One region of the Mesorhizobium sp. B2-1-8 genome, then DNA from elsewhere that is predicted to be linked to it. Evidence: predicted binding sites of a transcription regulator. Region 1 holds the regulator's gene; the other holds the start of a gene.

Region 1 (11,413 bases):
ATCCATCCACGGCCGCAACAGGCTTTCGCGCTGGTTGGGCGCCTCTTGTTCCCGACAGCCGCCACGCCGGGGCCAATGACCGGTGAGACCGGCGTTTCGCCGCATGCCCATATCGATCCGACCGCGCATGTCGAAGCCGGCGCTATCATCGAGGCCGGCGCGGTCATCGGCCCAGGCGTCTCGATCGGCGGCGGCACCGTCATTGCGCCGAACGCCGTCATCGGACAGTCCTGCCAGATTGGCCGTGACGGCTATGTCGGCCCGGCCGCCAGTATCCAGTACGCGCTGATCGGCAATCGGGTCATCATCCATGGTGGCGCCAGGATCGGCCAGGACGGCTTCGGCTTTGTCGGCGGCGCCAAGGGGCCGGAACGTGTTCCACAGATCGGACGGGTTATCATCCAGGACGATGTCGAGATCGGCTCCAATTCCACAGTCGATCGCGGCGCCATGTCCGATACGATCATCGGGCAAGGCACCAAGATCGACAATCTCGTGCAGATCGCCCATAACGTCCGCATCGGCCGCAATTGCATAGTAGCCGGGCTTTCAGGTATTTCCGGTTCCGTCGTGGTGGGTGACAATGTCACCATGGGCGGCGGCGTCGGGCTTGCGGATCATCTGACGATTGGTTCAGGTGCCAAGCTTGCCGCCAGAAGTGGATTTATGAGCAATGTTCCCGCCGGCGAGATATGGGGTGGCTATCCGGCACAGCCGATGGCGGAAGCCATGCGAGAGATAGCCATGTTGCGCACGATGGCCAGGGCACGCAAGCAGGGCAAGGACAATGGCTGACATGGTGGCGGCGACAACGCTGGAAGCGGTCGACATACTGGGGCTGATGAAGCTCCTGCCGCACCGTTATCCCTTCCTCATGATCGACCGCATCGTCGACATCGATGGTGACGAATCCGCCATCGGCATCAAGAACGTGACCATAAACGAGCCGCATTTTCAGGGGCATTTCCCGGAGCAGCCGGTGATGCCGGGCGTCCTGATCGTCGAGGCCATGGCGCAGACGGCCGGCGCCATCTGCATCCGAAGCCTCGGGGCGTCGAAACCGTCGCTGGTCTATTTCCTGACGATCGACAACGCCAAATTCCGCAAACCGGTCGTTCCCGGCGACCAGTTGAAGATCCATGTCAAGAAAATCAAGAAGCGCGGCAACCTGCTCAAATTCGCCTGCGAAGCCCTGGTCGAAGGTACCAAGGCGGCCGAGGCCGAGATTTCAGCCATGATGGTCACCGGCGACTGACGATCGAGTGCTTATGAAAATCAAGACGTCAATCCATCCTTCCTCCGTCGTGGTAGAAGGCGCCCAAATCGGCCAGGGTGTGCGCATTGGGCCGTTCTGCCATGTCAGCGCCGACGCTGTGATCGGTGACGGTGTCGAACTGGTCAGCCATGTCTCGGTGATGGGCGCGACCACTATCGGAGCGTCGACCAAGGTCTATCCGATGGCCATCTTGGGCGGACCGCCGCAGAACACCAAGCACAAGGGCGGCCGCACCACACTCGTCATCGGCGCCAACTGCACCATCCGCGAAGGCGTGACCATGCATGTCGGCACCGACACCAGCCGCGGCGAGACGACGGTGGGCGACAATGGCAATTTTCTGGCTTACGCCCACATCGCCCATGATTGCGTCGTCGGCAACAACGCTACCTTCGCCAATGGGGCGACATTGGGCGGCCACTGCGAGATCGGCAACAATGTCTATATCGGCGGCCTCAGCGCCGTCCATCAATTCGTGCGTGTAGGCGACAACGCCTTTCTTGGCGGGTGCTCGGCTTTTGTCGGTGATGTCATTCCCTATGCCATCGCGGTCGGTAACCGCGCCAGCTTGCGCGGCTTGAACATCATCGGCCTCAAGCGCGCTGGTCTGCCGCGGTCCGAGATCTATCTGCTGCGCAAGGCCTACAAGACGATCTTCGACCGCTCCCGCACAGTCGGCGAGAACATCGAACTGGCCAAAGCGGAGTTCGCCTCGTCGCCGACAGCGATGAAGATCATCGACTTCATCAGCAGTCGCGGCAAGCGGCACTATGCGGTGCCATCGCTCAAGGGCGGCGATGGCGACGATACCGATGACGAAGGCTGAGACAGCCGCGGCTGGTCTTGGTCTCCCGCCTGATGCCAGGGTCGGCATCATTGCCGGCGGCGGCAGCCTTCCGGTCGAAGTCGCTGCCGGTTTGGCCGAACAGGGTCATCCGCCCTTCATCGTGCTCATGGACGGTGAGGCCGACCGCCTGGCGGAGCTGCGCCAGTATGAGCATGAGACCCTTGCCCTGGAGGCGATAGGATCGCTCGTTCCGCTGCTCAAGCGCAACCGGATTACCCATCTGGTGCTTGCCGGCGAGATAAAGCGAAGGCCAAGACTGACACATCTGCGTCCAAGCCTCAGCCTGCTCGCCGTGGTACCCCTCGTTGTCATGGCGTTGGCGCGTGGCGATGATGGGCTGCTCAAGGTGGTGGCGCGCGGGCTAGAGGCTCGGGGCATAAAGGTCGTGGGCGCCCACGAGATCGTGCCGAGCCTTGTCGCCGCCGAAGGGGTGTTGACCAGGGCCGCGCCTCAGAAATCGGACTGGCGCGACATCGAGGCGGGTTTCGCCGCGGCAAAGGCCATCGGGGCGCTGGATATCGGCCAGGCGGCGATCGCGATCGGCGGCCGGACCATTGCGCTTGAAGGCATCGAGGGCACGGCCGGATTGCTGGACCGCGCCAGGTTGCTGCGCGGCCACGGCCGTATCGCCGGCAAGACGCGCGGCGTTCTGGTCAAATGCGCCAAGCCTGGCCAGGAGTTGCGCGCGGATCTTCCTTCCATGGGGCCACAGACGGTTGAGGCAGCGCATGCCGCGGGGCTTGCCGGCATTGCCGTCGAGGCGGGACGCTCCCTGATCCTCGAAGGCCCCGCAACTCTCTCGTGTGCCAATGACCTTGGGCTGTTCATCGTCGGCCTGGCCGCAGCGGAGTCCGAACATGGCTGACAGGGCGCTGAAGATCGCGATCGTCGCGGGCGAGGAGTCTGGCGACCTGCTTGGCGCCGACATCGTCCGGTCGCTCCGCCAGACAACAGGTCGCGAGGTGCAACTCGTCGGGCTCGGCGGCCGCCATCTGCAGGCGCTCGGGCTGGTTTCGCCGTTCGACGCCGGCGAGGTCGCGCTGATGGGGTTCAGTGCCGTCCTGCGTGACCTGCCGCGCCTAGTCCGGCGGATCGGCCAGCTGGCGGGGATCGTTGCGGACGCCAAGCCCGACTGCCTCGTCACCATCGACAGCCCCGATTTTTCGCTGCGCGTCGCCAAGAAGGTGCGCGCGGCCAACCCGTCGATCCCGATCGTCCACTATGTCTGCCCGAGCGTCTGGGCATGGCGGCCGGGCAGGGCGGTGGCGATGAAGCCCTATGTCGACCACATCCTGTGCATCCTGCCGTTCGAGGTGAAGGAACTCGATCGGCTGGGTGGTCCGCCCGGCACCTATGTCGGGCATCGCCTGACGCATGATCCGGGCGTGCTCTCGGCGGCAAAGGCTCAAGGCCAGCCGCGTGATCTTTCACCAGACCGCGTGAAGACGCTGCTTGTCCTGCCCGGCTCACGGCGCGGCGAGGTGCGGCGGTTGCTCGAGCCGTTCGGCGAGACCGTGTCGATGTTGCGGGCTCGCGGGCATCGGCTCCGCCTGATGCTGCCGACGGTGCCGCATGTCGCGGATACCGTGCGGTCCGCAGTCACACGCTGGGACGAGAAACCCGAGATCATCCTCGAGCCCGAGCGCAAATGGCAGGCCTTTGGCAAGGCCGACGCCGCGTTGATCGCGTCCGGCACCGTGTCCCTGGAACTGGCATTGTCCGGGGTGCCGATGATCTCCTGCTACCGGCTCGACCCGGTCGCGCGTGTCGTCGCGCCGTATCTCGTTTCCGTCTGGTCGGCCCTGCTGCCCAACCTGATCTCGGATCGCGCGTTGATCCCGGAATTTTACAACGAGTATGTCAAACCGAACAATCTGGCGCGCCAGCTGGAAGCGCTGTTGGCCGACAGTGGCATGCGCGCCTGGCAGAAAGATGGGTTTGCCGAGATCTCACGGCGCATGGCAACGGACAAGCCGTCCGGTGAGATCGCAGCGCAGGTGGTGATGGGGTGCGTGAAGAGAGGAAGAGAGTGAGTAGGCAGTAGTGAGTAGTGAGTAGTGAGTTAGCACATTCTCCAATCTCACTACCCACTACTCACTACCAACTTGTCTCAGCGCTTGGCGATCGGCACGTAGTCGCGCTCCGGCGCGCCGGTGTAGAGCTGACGCGGGCGGCCGATCTTCTGGCGCGGATCCTCAATCATTTCCTTCCACTGCGCGATCCAGCCGACCGTGCGGGCGACCGCGAACAGCACGGTGAACATGGTGGTGGGGAAGCCCAGCGCCTTCAGTGTGATGCCGGAATAAAAATCGACGTTCGGATAGAGTTTCTTCTCGATGAAATAGGGATCGGTCAGCGCGATCTTTTCCAGTTCCATCGCGATGTCGAGCAGCGGATCGTCCTTGATGCCGAGTTCGCCCAGGACCTCATGCGCCGTCTTCTGCATGATCTTGGCGCGTGGATCATAGTTCTTGTAGACGCGGTGGCCAAAGCCCATCAGGCGGAACGGATCGTTCTTGTCCTTGGCACGGGCGATGAATTCCGGGATGTGATCGACATGGCCGATCTCGCCCAGCATGTTGAGCGCCGCTTCATTGGCGCCGCCATGGGCCGGGCCCCACAGGCAAGCGATGCCGGCGGCAATGCAGGCGAAGGGGTTGGCGCCCGAGGAGCCGGCGAGACGAACGGTCGAAGTCGAAGCGTTCTGCTCATGATCGGCATGCAGGATGAAGATGCGCTCCATGGCGCGCGCCAGCACCGGGTTGATCTTGTATTCCTCGCAGGGCACGGCAAAGCACATATGCAGGAAGTTGGCGGCGAAATTCAGCTCGTTCTTCGGGTAAATGAAAGGCTGGCCGATGTGGTACTTGTAGGCCATGGCCGCGATCGTCGGCATTTTGGCGATCAGGCGCATGGAGGCAACCATGCGCTGGTACGGGTCGGAGATGTCGGTCGAGTCGTGATAGAAGGCCGACAGCGCGCCGACCACGCCGCACATCACCGCCATCGGGTGCGCGTCGCGGCGGAAGCCGGTGAAGAAGCGCGACATCTGCTCGTGCACCATGGTGTGGCGCGTCACGCGATAATCGAAATCGTCCTTCTGCGCCTTGGTGGGCAGTTCGCCGTAGAGCAGGAGATAGCAGACCTCGAGGAAGTCGCCGTGTTCGGCCAACTGGTCGATCGGGTAGCCGCGATGCAGGAGGATGCCGGCATCACCATCGATGAAGGTGATCTCCGACTCGCAGCTTGCCGTCGAGGTGAAGCCGGGGTCATAGGTGAAGGCGCCGGTGGTGCTGTAGAGCGAGGCGATGTCGATGACGTCAGGTCCGACCGAGCCGCTTCGCACCTTGAATTCGTGGGTCTTGCCGGCGAATTCCAGCGTTGCCGTGGCCTCCTGACCGCCTACATCCAATTTTTTCGCAGCTTCGGTCATTGCAAACTCCTTCTTGTTTCCTCATGCCGGCAAAGGCAAATTCCGCAGAGCGACACGTCGAAATCACCGCAATGCGCGTATTCGCCACCGCATTCTAGGAGGTGCGTGCCAGATTGGGCCAGGGCCTAATGTTGCACTGCGAAACGCGCCTTTCAATGCCAATCTTCTTGGGCCAGTTTCTTCTTGGGCCAGTTTGCTCCTAATCGATTTGATCCGCTATGCGCGCGAGGCTTTCCCCGCGCCCCAGCACGGCCAGCACGTCGAACACGCCCGGCGAGGTGCTCCTGCCGGTCAAAGCGGCCCGCAACGGCTGGGCCACGGCACCAAGCTTGTGGCCGCCGGCCAGCGCATAGTCGCGGATCGCGGCCTCGGCCGTGGCCGCTGTCCAGTCGCCGGACAGCGCATTCAAAGCTTCGTGAGCGCCACGCAGGATCTTGCGAGCATCGTCATTGAGCAGGAGAGCCGCCTTGTCGTCGATCGGCAGTGGCCGCGTGGCAAACAGAAAGCCGGCGCCGTCGACGAGCTCGACCAGCGTCTTGGCGCGCTCCTTCAGGCCTGGAAGTGCTGCCAGCAACTGCGCCTTGTTCTTCTCGTCGAGGCGCGCCGCCATCGCCGGGCCGCCCTCCAGATAAGGCAAGGTGGCGATGAAGATGTCGAACAATTCGGAATCGGCCATGCGGCGCATATGGACGCCGTTCAGCGCCTCGAGCTTGGCGAAGTCGAAGCGCGCCGCGCCCTTGTTGACGTCGCCGATATCGAACCAGGAGATCATGTCCTTGATCGACATGATCTCGTCGTCGCCATGGCTCCAGCCGAGCCGCGCCAGGTAATTGAGCAGCGCCTCCGGCAGATAGCCCATGGCGCGGTAGGCCTCGACGCCCAGCGCGCCATGGCGCTTCGACAGCTTGGCGCCGTCGGCGCCATGGATCAGCGGGATATGCGACATCGAAGGCACGTCCCAGCCCATGGCGTTGTAGATCACGGTCTGGCGCGCGGCGTTGGTCAGGTGATCGTCGCCACGGATGATGTGGGTGACGCCCATGTCGTGGTCATCGACGACGACGGCATGCATGTAGGTCGGGTTGCCGTCCGAGCGCAGGATGATGAAATCGTCGAGATCCTTGTTGGGGAAGCGCACCTCGCCCTGGACCCGGTCCTGCACCACTGTCTCGCCCTCGGTCGGTGCCTTGATGCGGATGGCGCCCTTGACGCCGGCGGGAGCCTCCGACGGGACGCGGTCACGCCAGTGGCCGTTATAGCGAGGCGGCAGGCCCTTGGCGCGGGCTGCCTCGCGCATCGCCTCGAGCTCGGCAGAAGTCTCGTAGCTGTAATAGGCCTTGCCCAGGCGCACCAGTTCCTCGGCGACCTCCCGGTGACGCGGCGCGCGCTCGAATTGGGAGACCGCGTCACCGTCCCATGACAGGCCGAGCCAGGTCAGTCCGTCCAGAATGGCTGATGTGGCCGCCTCGGTCGAGCGCTCGCGATCGGTGTCCTCGATACGCAACAGCATCGTGCCGCCGGTGTGCTTGGCATAGAGCCAATTGAACAGCGCCGTGCGTGCGCCGCCGATGTGCAGATAGCCGGTCGGCGAGGGGGCAAAACGGGTGATGACCTTGTCGGGCATGAAACTCTCGGAGAACGTCTGAAGCTGGGTGCGGAGTGCGCGGACTTTCGCGCGTCGCGCGTTCATGTAGCATAGGGTGTCGAGGGCGCAAGGGGCAGACCCGATGACTGGACGAGGCCGGGGCTCGGATCGGGGCGAGGGCGCCATTGTCGGCGTCAGCGAGCGGTCCCTGTTTGCGACGCCTCCGGCGATCCCACTGCCATCGCCGCTCGTGGCTGCGCCGGCAACCCAGCCGCCGCAGGCGGACAGCCCGACGCCAACTCCGTCTCCCGCCGCGCGCAGGATTGTGCGCGTGCGCCGGCAAATCGGCCTGATAGCCTTGCCTCGCCTGCGTCACGGCGTGACCAAGGCGGCGGAGTTGGAACTCGACCGGGGCATCGCCTTCCTGCTGGTGCCGGTCTGCCTGGCTGTCGGGGCGATCGGCTACTTTTCGCTGGCGTCCGAGCCCGATTTTGCAAAGCTCGTCGCGGCCGTGATGCTGGCAGCGATCTGTGCCTTCGTCTCCCGCTCTTGGCCGAAAACCCATCTGTGTTTCATGGCAGTGCTGTTGTGTGTGCTTGGCCTGCTCGCGGCGAAGGTCGAAACATGGCGAGCCGGAACCCGGATGCTGGGCTCGGAAATCTCGACGCAGTTGACCGGCCGCGTGGTCTCGCTCGAAGAAATGGAGACCGGCCGCATCCGGCTGACCATGGACGTGATTTCGACGGCCCGCCCGAAACTGCGCTATGCGCCGGAAAGGGTCCGGCTTTCTGCACGCAAGATACCGCCGGAAATGACCGCCGGCTCGCTTGTCACAGGTTATGCCAAACTGCTGCCGCCGACCGGTCCGGTGCGGCCGGACAGCTACGACTTCTCCTTCGACAGCTATTTCGCCGGCATCGGCGGCAGCGGCTTCTTTCTCGGCAATCCAACCGTTGTCTCCGCCGACGACGGTGAGATGCCGCTGCCGGCACGCCTTTTTTCTGGCATCGAAAATGCCCGCGAAGCCATCGCCGACCATATCAGGGGCAGCATTGGCGGCGCCGAAGGCGAGATCGCGGCGGCGCTGATCGTCGGCGTGCGCGCCGGGATTCCCGATGAAATCAACGAAGCGATGCGGCGTACCGGCATCTATCACATCATCTCCATTTCGGGACTGCATATGGCGCTGGTGGCCGGCACCATCATGGGCCTGTTGCGCGGCGTCTTCGCGCTGTTTCCAGGCTTTTCCGCGCGCCGGCCGGTGAAGAAATATGCGGCGGCCGCCGCACTTTTCTCGATCGCCGCCTATCTCGTCATTTCCGGCGTCGTCGTTGCGGCCGAGCGCAGCTTCATCATGCTGGCGGTGATGCTGGTCGCCGTCTTGTTCGATCGCGCGGCACTGACCATGCGCAATCTGGCGATCTCGGCGATCGCCGTCATCCTGGTTTCCCCGCACGAGGTCGTCGGCCCGAGCTTCCAGATGTCGTTCGCGGCAACCGCGGCCTTGGTCGGCGCCTATGCCGGCTGGGCCGACCACCATGCGGGAAAGACGAGGCCACCGCCGCCAAAGCGATCCCTGCCCGGGTTCCTGACGCGAAAGTTCCTCTTGGCGACAGGTGGATTGGCAATGACATCCATCATCGCCGGCAGCGCAACGGCGCTGTTTGCCATCTGGCATTTCCAGCGGGTGTCGCCGCTCAGCCTGTTCGCCAATCTGGCCGTCATGCCGATCGTATCGGTTGTGATGTTCCTGGCTGTCGCCAGCGCGTTGCTGATGCCGTTCGGGTTGGATTGGCCGGCTCTCTACCTCATGGGCAAGGGCCTGACGGCGATGATCGCCGTATCGGCGTGGATATCGGAGCGCTCTCCGATCGATGGGGTCGGGCTGATCTCGCAGCAATCCGTGCTGCTGGTCACCGTCGCGCTGGTCATCGCGACGATGGCGACGACCTGGCTGCGGCTTGCCGCGCTGCCGTTCGCGCTTGCCGGCCTGTTGACTGTGTCGCACACGCGCACGCCCGACGTGCTGATCTCGGAAGACGCGCGGCTGGTCGCAATGCCAATCGGCAATGGCGAACTGGCCGTCAACCGGGAACGTCCGAACGAATTCGCAGCCGAAAACTGGAAACGCGCCCTGATCTCCGAAACAATCGTTAAACCGGAAATGTTCGACAAGACGGACGGGCAATTCGATATCGCCGCTCCCACCGACCTGCCGCAGGGATCGCCGTTCTATTGCCGTGAAGGCCTGTGTCTTGCCAGGCACCCCTCCGGCGCGATCATCGCCTATGTCGAGGATCGCAAGAACACCTGGAAGGCCTGCGCCTTCGCCGACCTGATCGTCGTCAATGACGCGACCGCCTATGACGCCTGCCACAATCCGCTGGTTCTCGTTGTCACGAAACGGCAACTGGCCCGCAAGGGGAGTGCCGCCGTCTTCTTCGATCCCCAGTCGGCCACGAGCCCGGCTGCGATCGAATTCGCCGTCGACGGACCATACCGGCCCTGGCACGAGCAGCGAAAATTCTCACGCGAGGCGAGGGGGCTGCCGCCCTATAAAAAGCCTGACAAACCCGATGGCAAACCGGTTCAGTAGCGTCTTATCAGCCCGACCAGTTTGCCCTGCACCTTGACCCTGTCTGGCCCGAAGATGCGTGTTTCGTAGGCTGGATTGGCGGCTTCGAGCGCGATCGAAGCGCCCTTGCGGCGAAACCGCTTCAGCGTTGCTTCCTCCTCATCGACCAGCGCCACGATGATTTCGCCCGGACTTGCCGTATCGGCATTGCGGATGATGACCGTGTCGCCGTCGAAGATACCGGCCTCGATCATCGAGTCGCCCTTGACCTCCAGCGCATAGTGCTCGCCGCCCATGATCATGTCCGGCGGCACCGAAATCGAATGCGTCTGATGCTGGATGGCATCGATCGGCACACCGGCGGCGATACGGCCCATGACCGGGATGGACACGGCTGAAACCGCATCGTCGTCGTTACCGGCCGCGGGCAGGCGAGAAGGCGCCGCCGCCGGCCTGATCTGGCGGCCGAGACCGCCTTGGCCAAGGCTGCCCTGGATGACGCTTGGCGAGAACTTCTTCGCCGCATTGAGGCCCGGCGCGATCGAGTCCGGCAGCCGCAGCACTTCCAGCGCGCGCGCCCGGTTGGGCAGCCGGCGAATGAAGCCGCGTTCCTCCAACGCCGTGATCAGGCGATGGATCCCCGACTTGGAGGCAAGATCGAGCGCTTCCTTCATCTCGTCGAAAGAGGGCGGTATCCCGCTTTCCTTGAGCCGTTCGTGGATGAACATCAGCAGTTCATGTTGCTTGCGTGTCAGCATGGCGGCCCCCAAGGCAGTGAACGAAGGTCTGAACCAGAATCGAAAAACAAACCCAGAACAAACACTATCTGTTCCAGTTGTGTTCCGCAACCGTTTAAAGTTTAATGAATTTGTTAAGGCGTCTGAAGTTTTTTGCCCGCGACAGCGGACGGCAATCGACCCTTTCCGCTGTCGGCAAGGACATTGAAATCGTTTTGGTTAATGGGCTGTGGCCCATCCTCCGCCGAGGCTTGGCATCAGTCTTTTTGAGGGCTTTTCCGGGGATGGATCGTAAAAATTATGGATCCATTATTCGCGGAACGAAACGAAACCAAAACGCCAACGATTGTAGCTTCGGGGTAGCGACGGATCCAGGCGTCCGGCCGGCTCCGATCAAGTGCGTGCGAACAGGCGTCGCGGAAGCGCTGAAGTCATCCGGCGACAGCTTTCAAGCTGCCGGCGCGGGCGGCGTACTCGGTCGCGCCGCTGTCTTCGCTGTGGACATAGACATGCAGGGTGTAGCCGATATGCGCAGTCATCAGCGCCTTGGCCCGCTCGACGTCACGATCGAGTGCCGCTTCCATGATCGCGGTATGGTGTTCGATCGCAATCGCTTCACGCAGTGCCTCCATCGCCTCTTCATAGCCATCCTTGAGGCCAGCCGCGGCCCGCAATGTCGGCGCCAGACCAAGAAAACGATGATGCCGGCGCAGCTGATCCGAGATTGTCGAGCGGAAACGCAGCAGCCAATCGCATGTGGCGGCGCTCAGCAGCGCCGCATGGAAAGCCTCGTGGTTCTCGTCCCATTTGTCGACGGCCGCATCCGAGGGATCGTCGACCGCGGTCTTGCAGCGGGAGAGCCGGTAGTGGGCGGTGACGACAGCATCCTCCCACTCCTTGCTGCCTTTCTCCATCGATTCGAGGAATAGGGGGATCTCGACCACCATCCTGGCGCGCGCC
Region 2 (11,413 bases), 3.0 Mb from region 1:
GGCCGCGACCCCGCCTCGCGGCTTGATTGTTTCATTGCCGGAACGAATGACCTGATCAAGGATACAGGCGTGCTGGCGACGCCGGACCGCGCCTATCTCCTGCCATGGCTGATGCAGATGCTGCTGGCGGCGCGCGCCGGCGGCATCGACATGCTCGACGGGGTGTTCAACGATTTTCGCGACCCGGACGCGTTTGCGCGCGAGTGCACGCAGGCCGCCGCCATGGGCTTTGATGGCAAGACGCTGATCCATCCATCGCAGATCGAGGCCGCCAACCATGCCTTCGCCCCGTCGGCGCAGGCGCTGGCCGAGGCGCGCGCGGTGAAGGATGCCTTCGCGCTGGCGCAAAACAGCGGCAAGGGCGTCATCGCGCTGAATGGCAGGATGGTCGAGCGGCTGCACCTGGCTCAGGCCGAAAAACTGCTGGCGAAGGCTGCCGCCATCGGCGCATGATATTCGTCGACTTGGGATACACGACAGGAAATTTGGACGATGAAACTCTACCGCTTTCTCACCGCTCCGGACGACGCCAGTTTCTGTCACAAGGTGACGGCGGCGCTGAACAAGGGCTGGCACCTGTTCGGCTCGCCGACCTACGCCTATGACAAGAAAACCAAGACCATGCGTTGCGGCCAGGCCGTGGTGAAGGATGTCGACGGCCAGGAATACGGGCCGGATACCAAGCTCAGCGACTGGTAGGGGGAGGCCCCTCCCTCCCTTCAGCCTACTCAGCCGCCTCTTCGATTCGCTCCATGTCATCGTCCGACAGGCCGAAATGGTGGCCGATCTCGTGGATCAGCACGTGGGTGACGATGTCGCCCAACGATTCCTCGTTTTCGGCCCAGTAGTCGAGCATGGCGCGGCGATAGAGGGTGATGCGGTTCGGGCCTTCGCCGGTCTGCGGGTTCCAGCGTTCGGCGATGCCGCGCCCCTCGAACAGGCCGAGCAGGCCGAACGGCGTCTCCAGCGACAAATCGTCCATGATCTCGTCGGTCGGGAATAGGGGCCGGACACCCATCTCAGCGATTGGGAGCCGCTACAGTTTCCCAGGCCGCTGTAATGCTGTTAAGTTTTGCGTCTGCGAAACCGTCAGCGTCATCGCAGCCGAAGTAAAGGATCGATAGCGCCGCATGAAGGCCTGGATAGGCGGAGACGGTATCCATCTTGGCGAGGACTTCTGGAACCGGCAGTGTCTTGCGCCTGATCTTGCATAAAGCGCAGTCCGCGATCATCGGTGCCAGCGGATGGTCGAATTTGGCCAGCAAAAAATCAACCAACGCCGTGAGGGTGGCGGGCTCGACGACAGCACTTGCGGGCGGACGGCAAAGCTCATCGAGTGCAAGGAATGCGGCATTCGGTGAAATCCCGATGGCCGTTTCAATCAGGTCGCGACTCAGCAAAATGTCGCGATAGGGCCAATTGCAGTCGATCCGATCGGCAAACTCTGCTTCCGTCATTTGAGTGCTACTCAGCCGCCTCTTCGATCTTCTCCATGTCATCGTCCGACAGGCCGAAATGGTGGCCGATCTCGTGGATCAGCACGTGGGTGACGATGTCGCCCAGCGATTCCTCGTTCTCGGCCCAGTAGTCGAGCATGGCGCGGCGATAGAGCGTGATGCGGTTCGGGCCTTCGCCGGTTTGCGGGTTCCAGCGTTCGGCGATGCCGCGCCCCTCGAACAGGCCGAGCAGGTCGAACGGCGTCTCCAGCGACAAATCGTCCATGATCTCGTCGGTCGGGAATTCGGCGATCTGGATGACGATCTCGCCGGTCAACTTGCGAAAATCCTCCGGCAGATGGGCGTAGGCCTCCAGCGCCAGGAACTCCAATTCCTCCATCGAGGGCGCAAGTTCGCCATGCCAGCTGCGGGTCTTGTAGATGCGGGCCATGCTTTGTCCTTTGATCCCGGCATATAGGCTTTCGCGCTGGCCCAGGCAAATGGCGTGGCAATTTCTGGTCCAGTGCCTTTGCCAATGCCGGGGAATCGCGTAGGGGTCGGTTCCGGCCATGTCTCAAGGAGCTTTCATGCCGGACCTTTCCACACTTGGACTTTTCGCGATTGCCTGTCTCGCGCTGACCGCGACGCCGGGGCCGGACATGCTGTTGATCGCTTCCCGTAGTGCCAGCCAGGGGCGCTCCTCGGGCCTGGCGACCTATGCCGGCATCGCCTCTGGCACCTATTGTCATGCATTGGCCGCCGCCTTCGGCCTGTCGCAACTCTTCCTGGTCGCGCCCATCGCCTACGACATCGTGCGCTTTGCCGGCGCGGCCTACCTCGCCTATCTCGCCTTCAAGGCCTTCCGCGCCGAGGGAACGGCATTTGCACCGGTTTCCGGCCTGCCGCGCTATTCGCGGGCACGCATCTTCCGACAGGGATTGCTGACCAACCTGCTCAACCCGAAAATGGCACTGTTCGTGCTCGCGCTCTTCCCGCAGTTCGTACGTCCCGAGGCTGGGTCGGTCGCGGCGCAGATCCTGGTGCTGGCGACCGTGCTCAATTTGATCGGACTGATGATCAATGGCCTAGTCATCCTGACCGCGAGCCGGATCGGCGCTGCCTTGTCGAAACGGACGCGGTTCCAACGGGCGCCGCAAATTCTGCTGGGAACCGTATTCACGGGGCTTGCCGCACGGCTGGCCTTTGGCGGCCAGCGTTGATCCTCGGAAGTGTGACGCCGTCTGATTGACGAATACGTTGGCGATTGGCAAGGAAACGCCCATCACTTCGTCATTCTGGGGCGGAGCAAGGAGCGCAGCGACGCGGCGCAGACCCCGGAATCCATGCCGGGACTCCGGTGCGCTGCCACGGGTGCAGAATTTTGCTCGGCTGCACTTCACGGCTAAGGTCGCGGCATGGATCCCAGGGTCTCCGCGACGCCGCTGCGCGGCTGCTTCGTCCATACATGACGACCTCATGGTGACGTGCGGACATGTCGGACTCGTGTGTCGATACGCGCAGGAATAAATTCCTTATGACTCCGCTTGACTCTTCCGGACCGCTCTGGAATCTTAGGGAACATAACAGGAACAATTGTGAGTGGAAGCTGACCGTCATGGCGATGACCGCCGTGGCGCGGGAGACTGTTTTTGCCCTGCGCCGCCAGATCGCGAAAATCGAGGGAACGCTGCCCGAGCGCCTGCAGGCGCCGGCGGCGGCGGCCCTTGATGGCGGCAGCGATCTGACGATCGTCCGGCGCGGGCTTGCCGCCGCCTTGCCGGATACTTTCCTGCCCATCGGCGTCGAGCGGCTCGATGCCGCGCTCAGCGGCGGCCTGCCGAAAGCCGCCTTGACCGAAATCCATGGCCTGGAAACCCGCGACGCGGGAGCCGTGGCCGGCTTCGCTCTGTCGCTCGTCAGCCTGATCCTCAACCAGGCGCAGGGGCTGCCCATCCTGTGGATCGGGACATCGGAAATTTTCCACGAGGCCGGCTTTCCCTACGCCAGGGGGCTGCATGCCGGCTTCGGCATCGAGCCCGGGCAATTGCTGTTTTCCGAGGCGCCCAGGCTTGTCGATGCGCTGTGGGTCGCCGAGGAGGCCGCCCGGATGACCGCGCTTGCCGCCGTCATCCTGGAAATCCGCGGCAATCCGCAGCGGCTGGACCTGACCGCGACACGCCGGCTGCACGCAAGGGCGCAAGCTGCCGGCCGGCCGGTGTTCCTGCTGCGGCAGGCGGCCGAGCCCGAACCGACGGCGGCGCCTGTCCGTCTGATCGCCGTGTCGGCGCCGGCCGTGCCGCGCGCCACGGTCGCCGGGCCGCTCGCCAGTTCGATCGGCCACCCCGCCTTCACCATCAGCATCGGCAAGAGCCGCACGGCCCTGCCTGGACAATTCACACTGGAGTGGAACCCCGATGAACGCAGATTCGACGAAAGAAGGGGCGACGAAAGACGCGGTGAAGGCAGCGAATGGGCAGAGAATCCTGTCCCTGTGGTTTCCCTATCTGGCGACCGAAAGGATCCTGCGGCAGCGGCTGGGGAAATCCTGGCGTTCCCGGCCGTCGGATCATCCGTCGCCATCTCACCCACCACTCGTGATCAGCCACCGCCAGGGCAACGCGCAGCGCATCTCGGCCCTCGACGAGCGGGCTGAGGCACTGCACCTGAAGCGCGACATGGGGATTGCCGATGCGCGCGCCATGCATCCGTCGATCGACATCGTCGAAGCCGATCCGGAGGCCGACCGGCGCCTGCTCGAGGGCCTTGCCGACTGGTGCGACCGTTACACGCCGCTGGTGGCGCTGGACAGCATCGACGGCCTGTTCCTCGACGTCACCGGCTGCACCCATCTGTTCGGCGGCGAACGCGCCATGCTGGACGAAATCCTGTCGCGCTTCCTCCACCAGGGTTTCGACGTCCGCGCCGGGCTTGCCGGCACGCCCGGGGCGGCCTGGGCGGCGGCACGCTTCTGCGGCGACCGCATCGTTCTATCGGGCGAGGAGGAAGCCTTGCTTGCCCCCTTGCCGCTGGCCGCCCTTCGCATGGCGCCGGAAACCCGGACCAGCCTGGAAAGTGTCGGGCTGCGCACGGCGGGCGCCGTCATGGCCGCGCCGCGCGCGCCGCTCGCCCGCCGCTTCGGCGCTTTGCTGCTCCAGCGCCTCGACCAGGCGCTTGGCCGTCTCGACGAAGCGATCTCGCCGCGCCTTCCCGTCGCACCGCTTTCGGTCGAACGCCATCTCGCCGAGCCCGTCACGCTGACGGAAGAGATAGAGCGGCTGGTGGGCATGCTGGCGACGACCTTGAAGGCCGACCTCGAACGCCGCGGCGAAGGCGCCCGGACGCTGGCGCTGCTGCTCTTTCGCGTCGACGGCGCCGTCAGCCGCATCGCGCTCGGCACCTCGCGGCCGATGCGCGAACCCTTGCTGATCCGGAAATTGTTCCATGAGCGGCTGGCAGCACTCGAGCAGCATATCGACGCCGGCTATGGCTTCGACCTGGTGCGCCTCTCGGTGCTGGCCGTCGCCGCTTTCGACACGCAGCAGACCGATCTGACCGGTGAAGCGGCCGATGACGGCGCCGACATCGCCCTGTTCGCCGACCGTATCCGCGCCCGCCTCGGCGAGGGCGCGGTTCTGCAGCCGGTTCCCGTGGAAAGCCATCTGCCCGAGCGCGCCGTCGCCATCGTCCCGTTCAGCGAGGCGCCGCGCCGGACCACGCCGCCGAGGAAGCCGGACAGGATGCAGGCGCCGATGACCATTTTCCCGCCGGAACGGCCGATCCGGCTGTTCCGCGCACCCGAGCCCATCGATGTGCCGGCCACCGAAATGCCGGAGGGACCGCCGCTGCATTTCCGTTGGCGCCGCGCGCTTTATCGCGTTACCCGTGCCGAGGGTCCGGAGCGCATCGCCGCCGAATGGTGGCGCGAGGCGCCAGGCGATCCGGCGGCATCGACACGCGACTATTTCCGCATCGAGGATGCCGATGGCCGCCGCTACTGGCTCTACCGGCAAGGCCTTTACGGCGGCGTCTCGCAGATCCCGCCGCGCTGGTTCATGCACGGGGTCTTCGCATGAACGCGCTGACCGTCATCCCCTATGCCGAATTCGGCATCCAGTCGAACTTCTCCTTCCTGCGCGGTGCCTCCAAGCCGGAGGAGCTGGTGGTCGCGGCCAAGCTCATGGGCTTCTCCGCGATCGGGCTCGCCGACCGCAACAGCGTGGCCGGAGTGGTGCGCGCCTGGCAGCAGGCCAAGGTCGAAAAGCTTGCCTATCATCCCGGCTGCCGGCTGGTTTTTGGCGACGGCACGCCTGACATTCTCGCCTATCCCAGGGACCGCAAGGGCTGGGGGCATCTGTGCCGCATGCTCACCCAGGCCAATCTGCGTGACGAGACCGAAAAGGGCGCCACCCTGCTCCGGCGCGGCGACCTGCTCGAATGGGGGGACCGGATGTCGCTGGCGGTCCTGCCCGATCTGGCACAGGGCGCGCAGGACAGCCTGGCTTTGCTCCGCCAACTCCAGGACCGCTTCGGCAGGGCGCTGCGGCTCGGTGTGTCGCCTTGTTATGCCGGCCATGATCGCTTCCGGATCGAGCAGGCGGCGGCGTTTGCAGAGAGTGCCGGCATCCCGCTGATGGCGACCAACGATGTGCTCTATCACACGGCCGAACGCCGCCCGCTGCAGGATGTGCTGACCGCGATCCGCCTCAATGTTCCGGTCGCCGAGGTGGGGCTGGAACTGACCGCCAATGCCGAACGCCATTTGAAGCCGCCGCTGGAGATGGCGCGCCTGTTCCGCAGGCATCCGCAGGCGCTGGCGGAGACGCTGCGTTTTGCGGAAGAACTGACCTTCTCGCTCGGCGACCTCCAGTACAATTATCCGGACGAGCCGACGGAATCGGGACTCGGGCCGCAGGCGGAGTTGGAGCGGCTGGCCCGGGAGGGAGCAGCCCGGCGCTTCCCGGGCGGCGTCCCCCCCAGCGTCATAAAGCGCATTCAGGAAGAACTCGTCCTGATCGAGCGGCTGAATTACGCCCGCTATTTCCTGACCGTCTACGACATCGTCAAGTTCGCGCGCAGCAAGGATATTCTCTGCCAGGGGCGTGGGTCAGCCGCCAACTCGGTCGTCTGTTTCTGCATCGGCATCACCGAAGTGGGGCCGGAAAAAATCGATTCGCTTTTCGAGCGCTTCATTTCCGAGGAAAGGAACGAACCGCCTGACATCGACGTCGATTTCGAGCACGAAAAGCGCGAAACCGTCATCCAGTACATCTACGAGAAATACAGCTCCAAGCGCACCGCCCTTGCCGCCGCCGTCATCAGCTATCGCGGCCGTTCGGCGCTGCGCGAAGTGTCGAAGGCGATGGGCCTGTCGGAGGATGTCCGGGCATCGCTTTCCGGCTCGATCTGGGGCTGGTCGACCTCGGAGCTTGGCGAGAAGGAGGCGAGGGCCGGCGGCCTCGACCGCAGCGATCCCATATCGCGGCATGTGATGGAACGCGCCAACGAGATCATGGGCTTCCCCCGTCATCTCTCCCAGCATGTCGGCGGCTTCGTCATCACCAGGGACCGGCTCGACGAGATCGTCCCCATCGTCAAGACGGCGATGGACGAGCGCAAGATGGTCGAATGGGACAAGGACGATCTGGATTCGGTGAAGATCCTGAAGGTGGATGTGCTGGCGCTCGGTATGCTGACCTGCCTGCAACGCGCATTCACCCTGCTCGAAACCCAATACGGCGTGAGGGACGACTATGGCAGGCCATTGACCCTGGATACGATCGCCAAGGAGGACCCTCGTGTCTACGACATGATCTGCCGTGCCGATACGCTCGGCGTCTTCCAGATCGAATCGCGCGCGCAGATGTCGATGCTGCCGCGCCTTGAGCCACGCGAATTCTACGACCTCGTCATCGAGGTGGCGATCGTACGCCCCGGCCCGATCCAGGGCGACATGGTGCATCCCTATCTGCGCCGCCGGCAAGGCAAGGAAAAAGCCGAATATCCCAAGCCGGAGCTGGAAGAAATACTCGGCAAGACACTGGGCGTGCCGCTGTTCCAGGAGCAGGCGATGAAGATCGCCATCGTCGCCGGCGGCTTCAGGCCGGGCGAGGCCGACGAATTGCGCCGCGCCATGGCCACCTTCAAGCGCACCGGCACCATCGGCAATTACCGCCAGCGCATGATCGACGGCATGGTCGGCAAGGGCTACACGAAGGACTTCGCCGAGCGCTGTTTCAAGCAGATCGAGGGTTTTGGCGAATACGGCTTTCCCGAAAGCCACGCCGCCTCCTTCGCGCTGCTCGTCTACGCCTCCTGCTGGTTCAAGACCTTCTATCCCGACGTGTTCTGCGCCGCGATCCTGAACTCGCAGCCGATGGGGTTTTACCAGCCGGCGCAGCTGGTGCGCGACGCCCGCGACCATGGCGTCGACATCCGCGAGGTCGACGTCAATTTCTCCGTCTGGGACTGCACCCTGGAAAAGGCGCCTTTCGACCCGGCCCGCATCCTGCCGCGCCATGCCGAAATGCGCGGTGTCATCGAGACGAGCCATGCGCTACGGCTCGGCTTCAGGCAGATCAAGGGACTTTCCAAGGAACGCACGGAGGCTTTCGTCGAGCGGCGCGGCGCCGGCTACTCGACCGTCCGGGATGTCTGGCTGCGTTCCGGCCTCAATGTCGACGAGATCGAGAAGCTGGCGCAGGCCGACGCCTTTCGGTCCATAGGTCTCGATCGCCGCGCGGCACTTTGGCAGGTCCGCGCGCTGGACGGCAAGAGTGCCGCCGAGAAGCTGCCGCTGTTCGACCAGCCGGCGCTCGGCCTGCGCGAGCTGGAGCCGCAGACGAAGCTGCCGAAAATGCCGCTCGGCGAGCATGTCATCCACGATTACCGTTCGCTCGGCCTGTCGCTGAAGGCGCATCCGGTCGCCTTCCTGCGCGAGCGGCTCGACCGCGCCGGCGTTACCCCCAATGCCAGCCTGCCATCCGTGCGCGATGGCAGGCGGGTTTCCGTTGCCGGGCTGGTGCTGGTGCGCCAGCGCCCCGGCAAGGGCAATGCGATCTTTCTCACGCTGGAAGACGACAAGGCCGTCGCCAATGTCATCTTCTGGGAAAGAACTTTTACCCGCTTCCGGCCCATCGTCATGGGCGCGCGCTTCGTCAAGGTCAGCGGGAAACTGCAGTCGGAATCAGGTGTCGTCCATATCGTCGCCGAGAAGATCGAGGACCTGACGCCCTGGCTGACCGTGCTCCTGGAAAAGGTCAGTGCAGCCGCACTGCCGGCCGCCGATCCTTCGGACCGCTCCGCCAACGCCAACGACCCGGATCGCTCCAGCCAACCCGCAACACCGAAAGTCGGACAGGACCTCGCAATGCTGTCGGAAGAGGCGGAAAGGGTCATGCCCAAAGGGCGCAATTTCCAGTAGGCCTGCCCTTCGTCATCAAGCGCTGGCGGGACAGCGCCCCCCTCTGCCCTGCCGGGCATCTCCCCCTCGAGGGGAGAGATCGGCTGTTGTTTCGGCTTTCGCCAATTTTCACGCTGGCAGAGAAGCGCCGTCAATGAAGCTGCCAATCTCCCCCCTGGTGGGGGTGAGGAGTGGTCCGCGAAGCGGACGGAAAGCCAATTGCTTGGCTTTCCGAATAACGAACGCCCGGAGCGACAGCGAAGGGCCGGGTCCGGCAGGACAGAGGGGGGCGCCGTAGAGCGTCATCTTAACGTCCGATCACACTCGGTAAATGACTGTCTATGACGCTGAACTGCTCGGCCCGCCCAGCTTTGGCGGCGACAGCACATCCTCGGCCGAGATGGTCCGCGCTTCCGAAGGAAGCATGATCGGGATGCCGTCGCGCACGGGGTAAGCGAGCTTGGCGATCCGCGAGACCAGCTCGCCACGTTCGGGGTCCCAGGCCAGCGGTCCCTTGGTCAGCGGGCAGGCCAAGAGTTCCAGCAGCTTCGGGTCGACGCTGGTTTTCTTTCCGTCACGCCCATCCGCCATTGCGTCCCCTTTCCAGCTTCGGGCCTGCGCTCACCTCACTGCAGGCTCGAGCCAAAATCCTCATTCTCGCGCGCCAGCGTCATCTCGGTGATGGCAATCAGCGTCTCGGCCCTGGTTTTCAGGTCCGCGGCTTCCAGCAATGCCTGCTTCTCGGCTGGTCCGTAGGGCGCCATCATCGACAGCGCGTTGACCAGCATGGCGTTTTCGGCGCGGCTGACGCTTTCCCAGTCGGCTTCCAGATCATTGGCCTGCAGATAGGCGCGAAACGCCCGCAGCAGCGCCGGCCGGTCGATCTCATCAGCCGCCTGCTCCTCGTCGAGATCGGCGAGGAAGGGCGCCGGCTTGCATTGGCGGAACGGCGTCTTGACCGTCAGCTCGTGCGCGATGCGGAACCGGCACACGCCCTGCAACGAGATCAGGTAGCGGCCGTCGCCGGTCTCTGAAAAGGCGATGATGCGGCCGATGCAGCCGACACTGCAAAGCTCCGGCTCGCCATCCTCGCGCAATGCGCCATTGAGGCCGGGCTGGATGATGCCGATGACGCGCGAGCCGGCGACCGCCTCGTCCACCATCTGCAGGTAGCGCGGCTCGAAGATGTTGAGCGGCATGCGGCCGCCCGGCAGCAGGAGCGCACCCTCGAGCGGAAAGATCGGGATCGTCGACGGCAAATCCTTGGCGAGCCGGTAATGCGCGTTTCCCGCTTGCACCTCGTTCCTCCGATCGCTTCATTGCGAAGCGTCAATCCTGCCCTGTCTATCTGGCGCTCAGGCCCGACGCCACAAGCCCGTGCGACAAAACAACCGACAACCGGCTCAGGAAAACAGCAATGCCGACAATTTGCGGCGCGCCGCAAGCGTCGCCTCGTCGGTCATGCCCCAGGCCTCGAACAGCTGCAGCAGCTGCGTCCTGGCGCCATCCTCGTTCCAACTCCGGTCGGCCTTGATGATGGCCAGAAGGTTGTCGGCGGCTGCCGTGCGCTCGCCCTTGGCGTTCTGGATCATGGCCAGATCGAAACGCGCCTGATGATCCCTAGGGTTTTCGGCCAAGCGCCGTTCGAGCTCGGCCGGATTGCCCAACGCCGCCGCCTGCGCGGCCACCGCGATCTTGGCGCGCAGGGCAGCCAGCGGCGGTGCATCCTTCTTGGCCTCCGGCGCTGTTGCCAGGAGCGCCTCGGCACCCTCGGTGTCGCCGGCCTCGAACAACAGGTCGCCCAGCCCGCCAATTGCCTCGACCGTCTCCGGCGCCTGCGCCAGGATGGCGTCATAGATGTCGGCGGCGGCCTGCATGTCGCCGGCATCGCGGGCTTCGGCTGCCGCGGCTAGGGCCTCGGCCACCGGCGGCGCGCCATTGCCCTTGCCGCCGACCTTGGTGATGAATTCGTTGATCTGGCTCTCGGGGACGGCGCCCATGAAGCCGTCGACCGGCTGGCCGTCCTTGAAGGCGATGACCGCCGGGATCGACTGGATGCCGAGCTGGCCGGCGATCGAGGGGTGGTCGTCGATGTTCATCTTGACCAGCTTGACCCTGCCGCCGGCGGCCTTGACCGCCTTTTCCAGCTGCGGGGTGAGCTGCTTGCAAGGTCCGCACCACGGCGCCCAGAAATCAACCAGCACCGGCTGACGGCGCGATTCCTGGATGACGTCGGCGGCGAAGGCGGCGGTCGTCGTGTCCTTGATGACATCGCCGGCGGCAGGGCCTGCTGGCGGATCGCCAAGCGCGGCCTTCGCCGGCGCCGACCCGCCATACTGCACCGTCGTGGCATACTGGCCGCCATTGTTTCCGAATGATCCGCCAAACGGATTGTTGTCGCTCATCTCGTCACCCTTTTCGGTCGCGCCGCCAGCCCGGCTCGGCGCCATGTCTCAATTGGAAATCGGCTTCGCCATCCATGTGGCGATCATGCCGAGACTTTCAAGATAGCAGCATCGTGCCCGGTTGCCTCGACGAATCTGATGAGGTCGGCCGCCGCGATCGAGGTCGTCGCCTC

Evidence for each region. The regulator LexA, encoded in region 1, represses DNA repair genes until DNA is damaged. The targets are predictions, from matches to a motif close to TGTTCNNNNTGTGTTCNG.
Region 2: a site for LexA is predicted at 3,011-3,028, ahead of FJ970_RS04540 (ImuA family protein). Genes of this name have one in related genera too.

The regions. Positions count from the first base shown of each region.
Region 1 is NZ_CP083952.1:3,937,018-3,948,430, forward strand. Features, by position in the region: gene lpxD (UDP-3-O-(3-hydroxymyristoyl)glucosamine N-acyltransferase) at 1-795, shown strand, start outside; gene fabZ (3-hydroxyacyl-ACP dehydratase FabZ) at 788-1,255, shown strand; gene lpxA (acyl-ACP--UDP-N-acetylglucosamine O-acyltransferase) at 1,269-2,102, shown strand; gene FJ970_RS19270 (LpxI family protein) at 2,074-2,988, shown strand; gene lpxB (lipid-A-disaccharide synthase) at 2,981-4,156, shown strand; gene gltA (citrate synthase) at 4,234-5,556, opposite strand; gene gltX (glutamate--tRNA ligase) at 5,756-7,180, opposite strand; gene FJ970_RS19290 (ComEC/Rec2 family competence protein) at 7,284-9,737, shown strand; gene lexA (transcriptional repressor LexA) at 9,731-10,474, opposite strand; gene FJ970_RS19300 (GntR family transcriptional regulator) at 10,885-11,413, opposite strand, start outside.
Region 2 is NZ_CP083952.1:949,532-960,944, reverse strand. Features, by position in the region: gene FJ970_RS04570 (HpcH/HpaI aldolase/citrate lyase family protein) at 1-453, shown strand, start outside; gene FJ970_RS04565 (DUF1737 domain-containing protein) at 493-699, shown strand; partial or broken gene FJ970_RS04560 (metallopeptidase family protein) at 725-1,000, opposite strand; gene FJ970_RS04555 (hypothetical protein) at 1,020-1,457, opposite strand; gene FJ970_RS04550 (metallopeptidase family protein) at 1,465-1,887, opposite strand; gene FJ970_RS04545 (LysE family translocator) at 2,024-2,656, shown strand; gene FJ970_RS04540 (ImuA family protein) at 3,052-4,089, shown strand; gene FJ970_RS04535 (DUF6504 family protein) at 4,031-5,509, shown strand; gene FJ970_RS04530 (error-prone DNA polymerase) at 5,506-8,856, shown strand; gene FJ970_RS04525 (Trm112 family protein) at 9,175-9,426, opposite strand; gene FJ970_RS04520 (LON peptidase substrate-binding domain-containing protein) at 9,462-10,133, opposite strand; gene trxA (thioredoxin) at 10,239-11,240, opposite strand; gene FJ970_RS04510 (prolyl-tRNA synthetase associated domain-containing protein) at 11,324-11,413, opposite strand, start outside.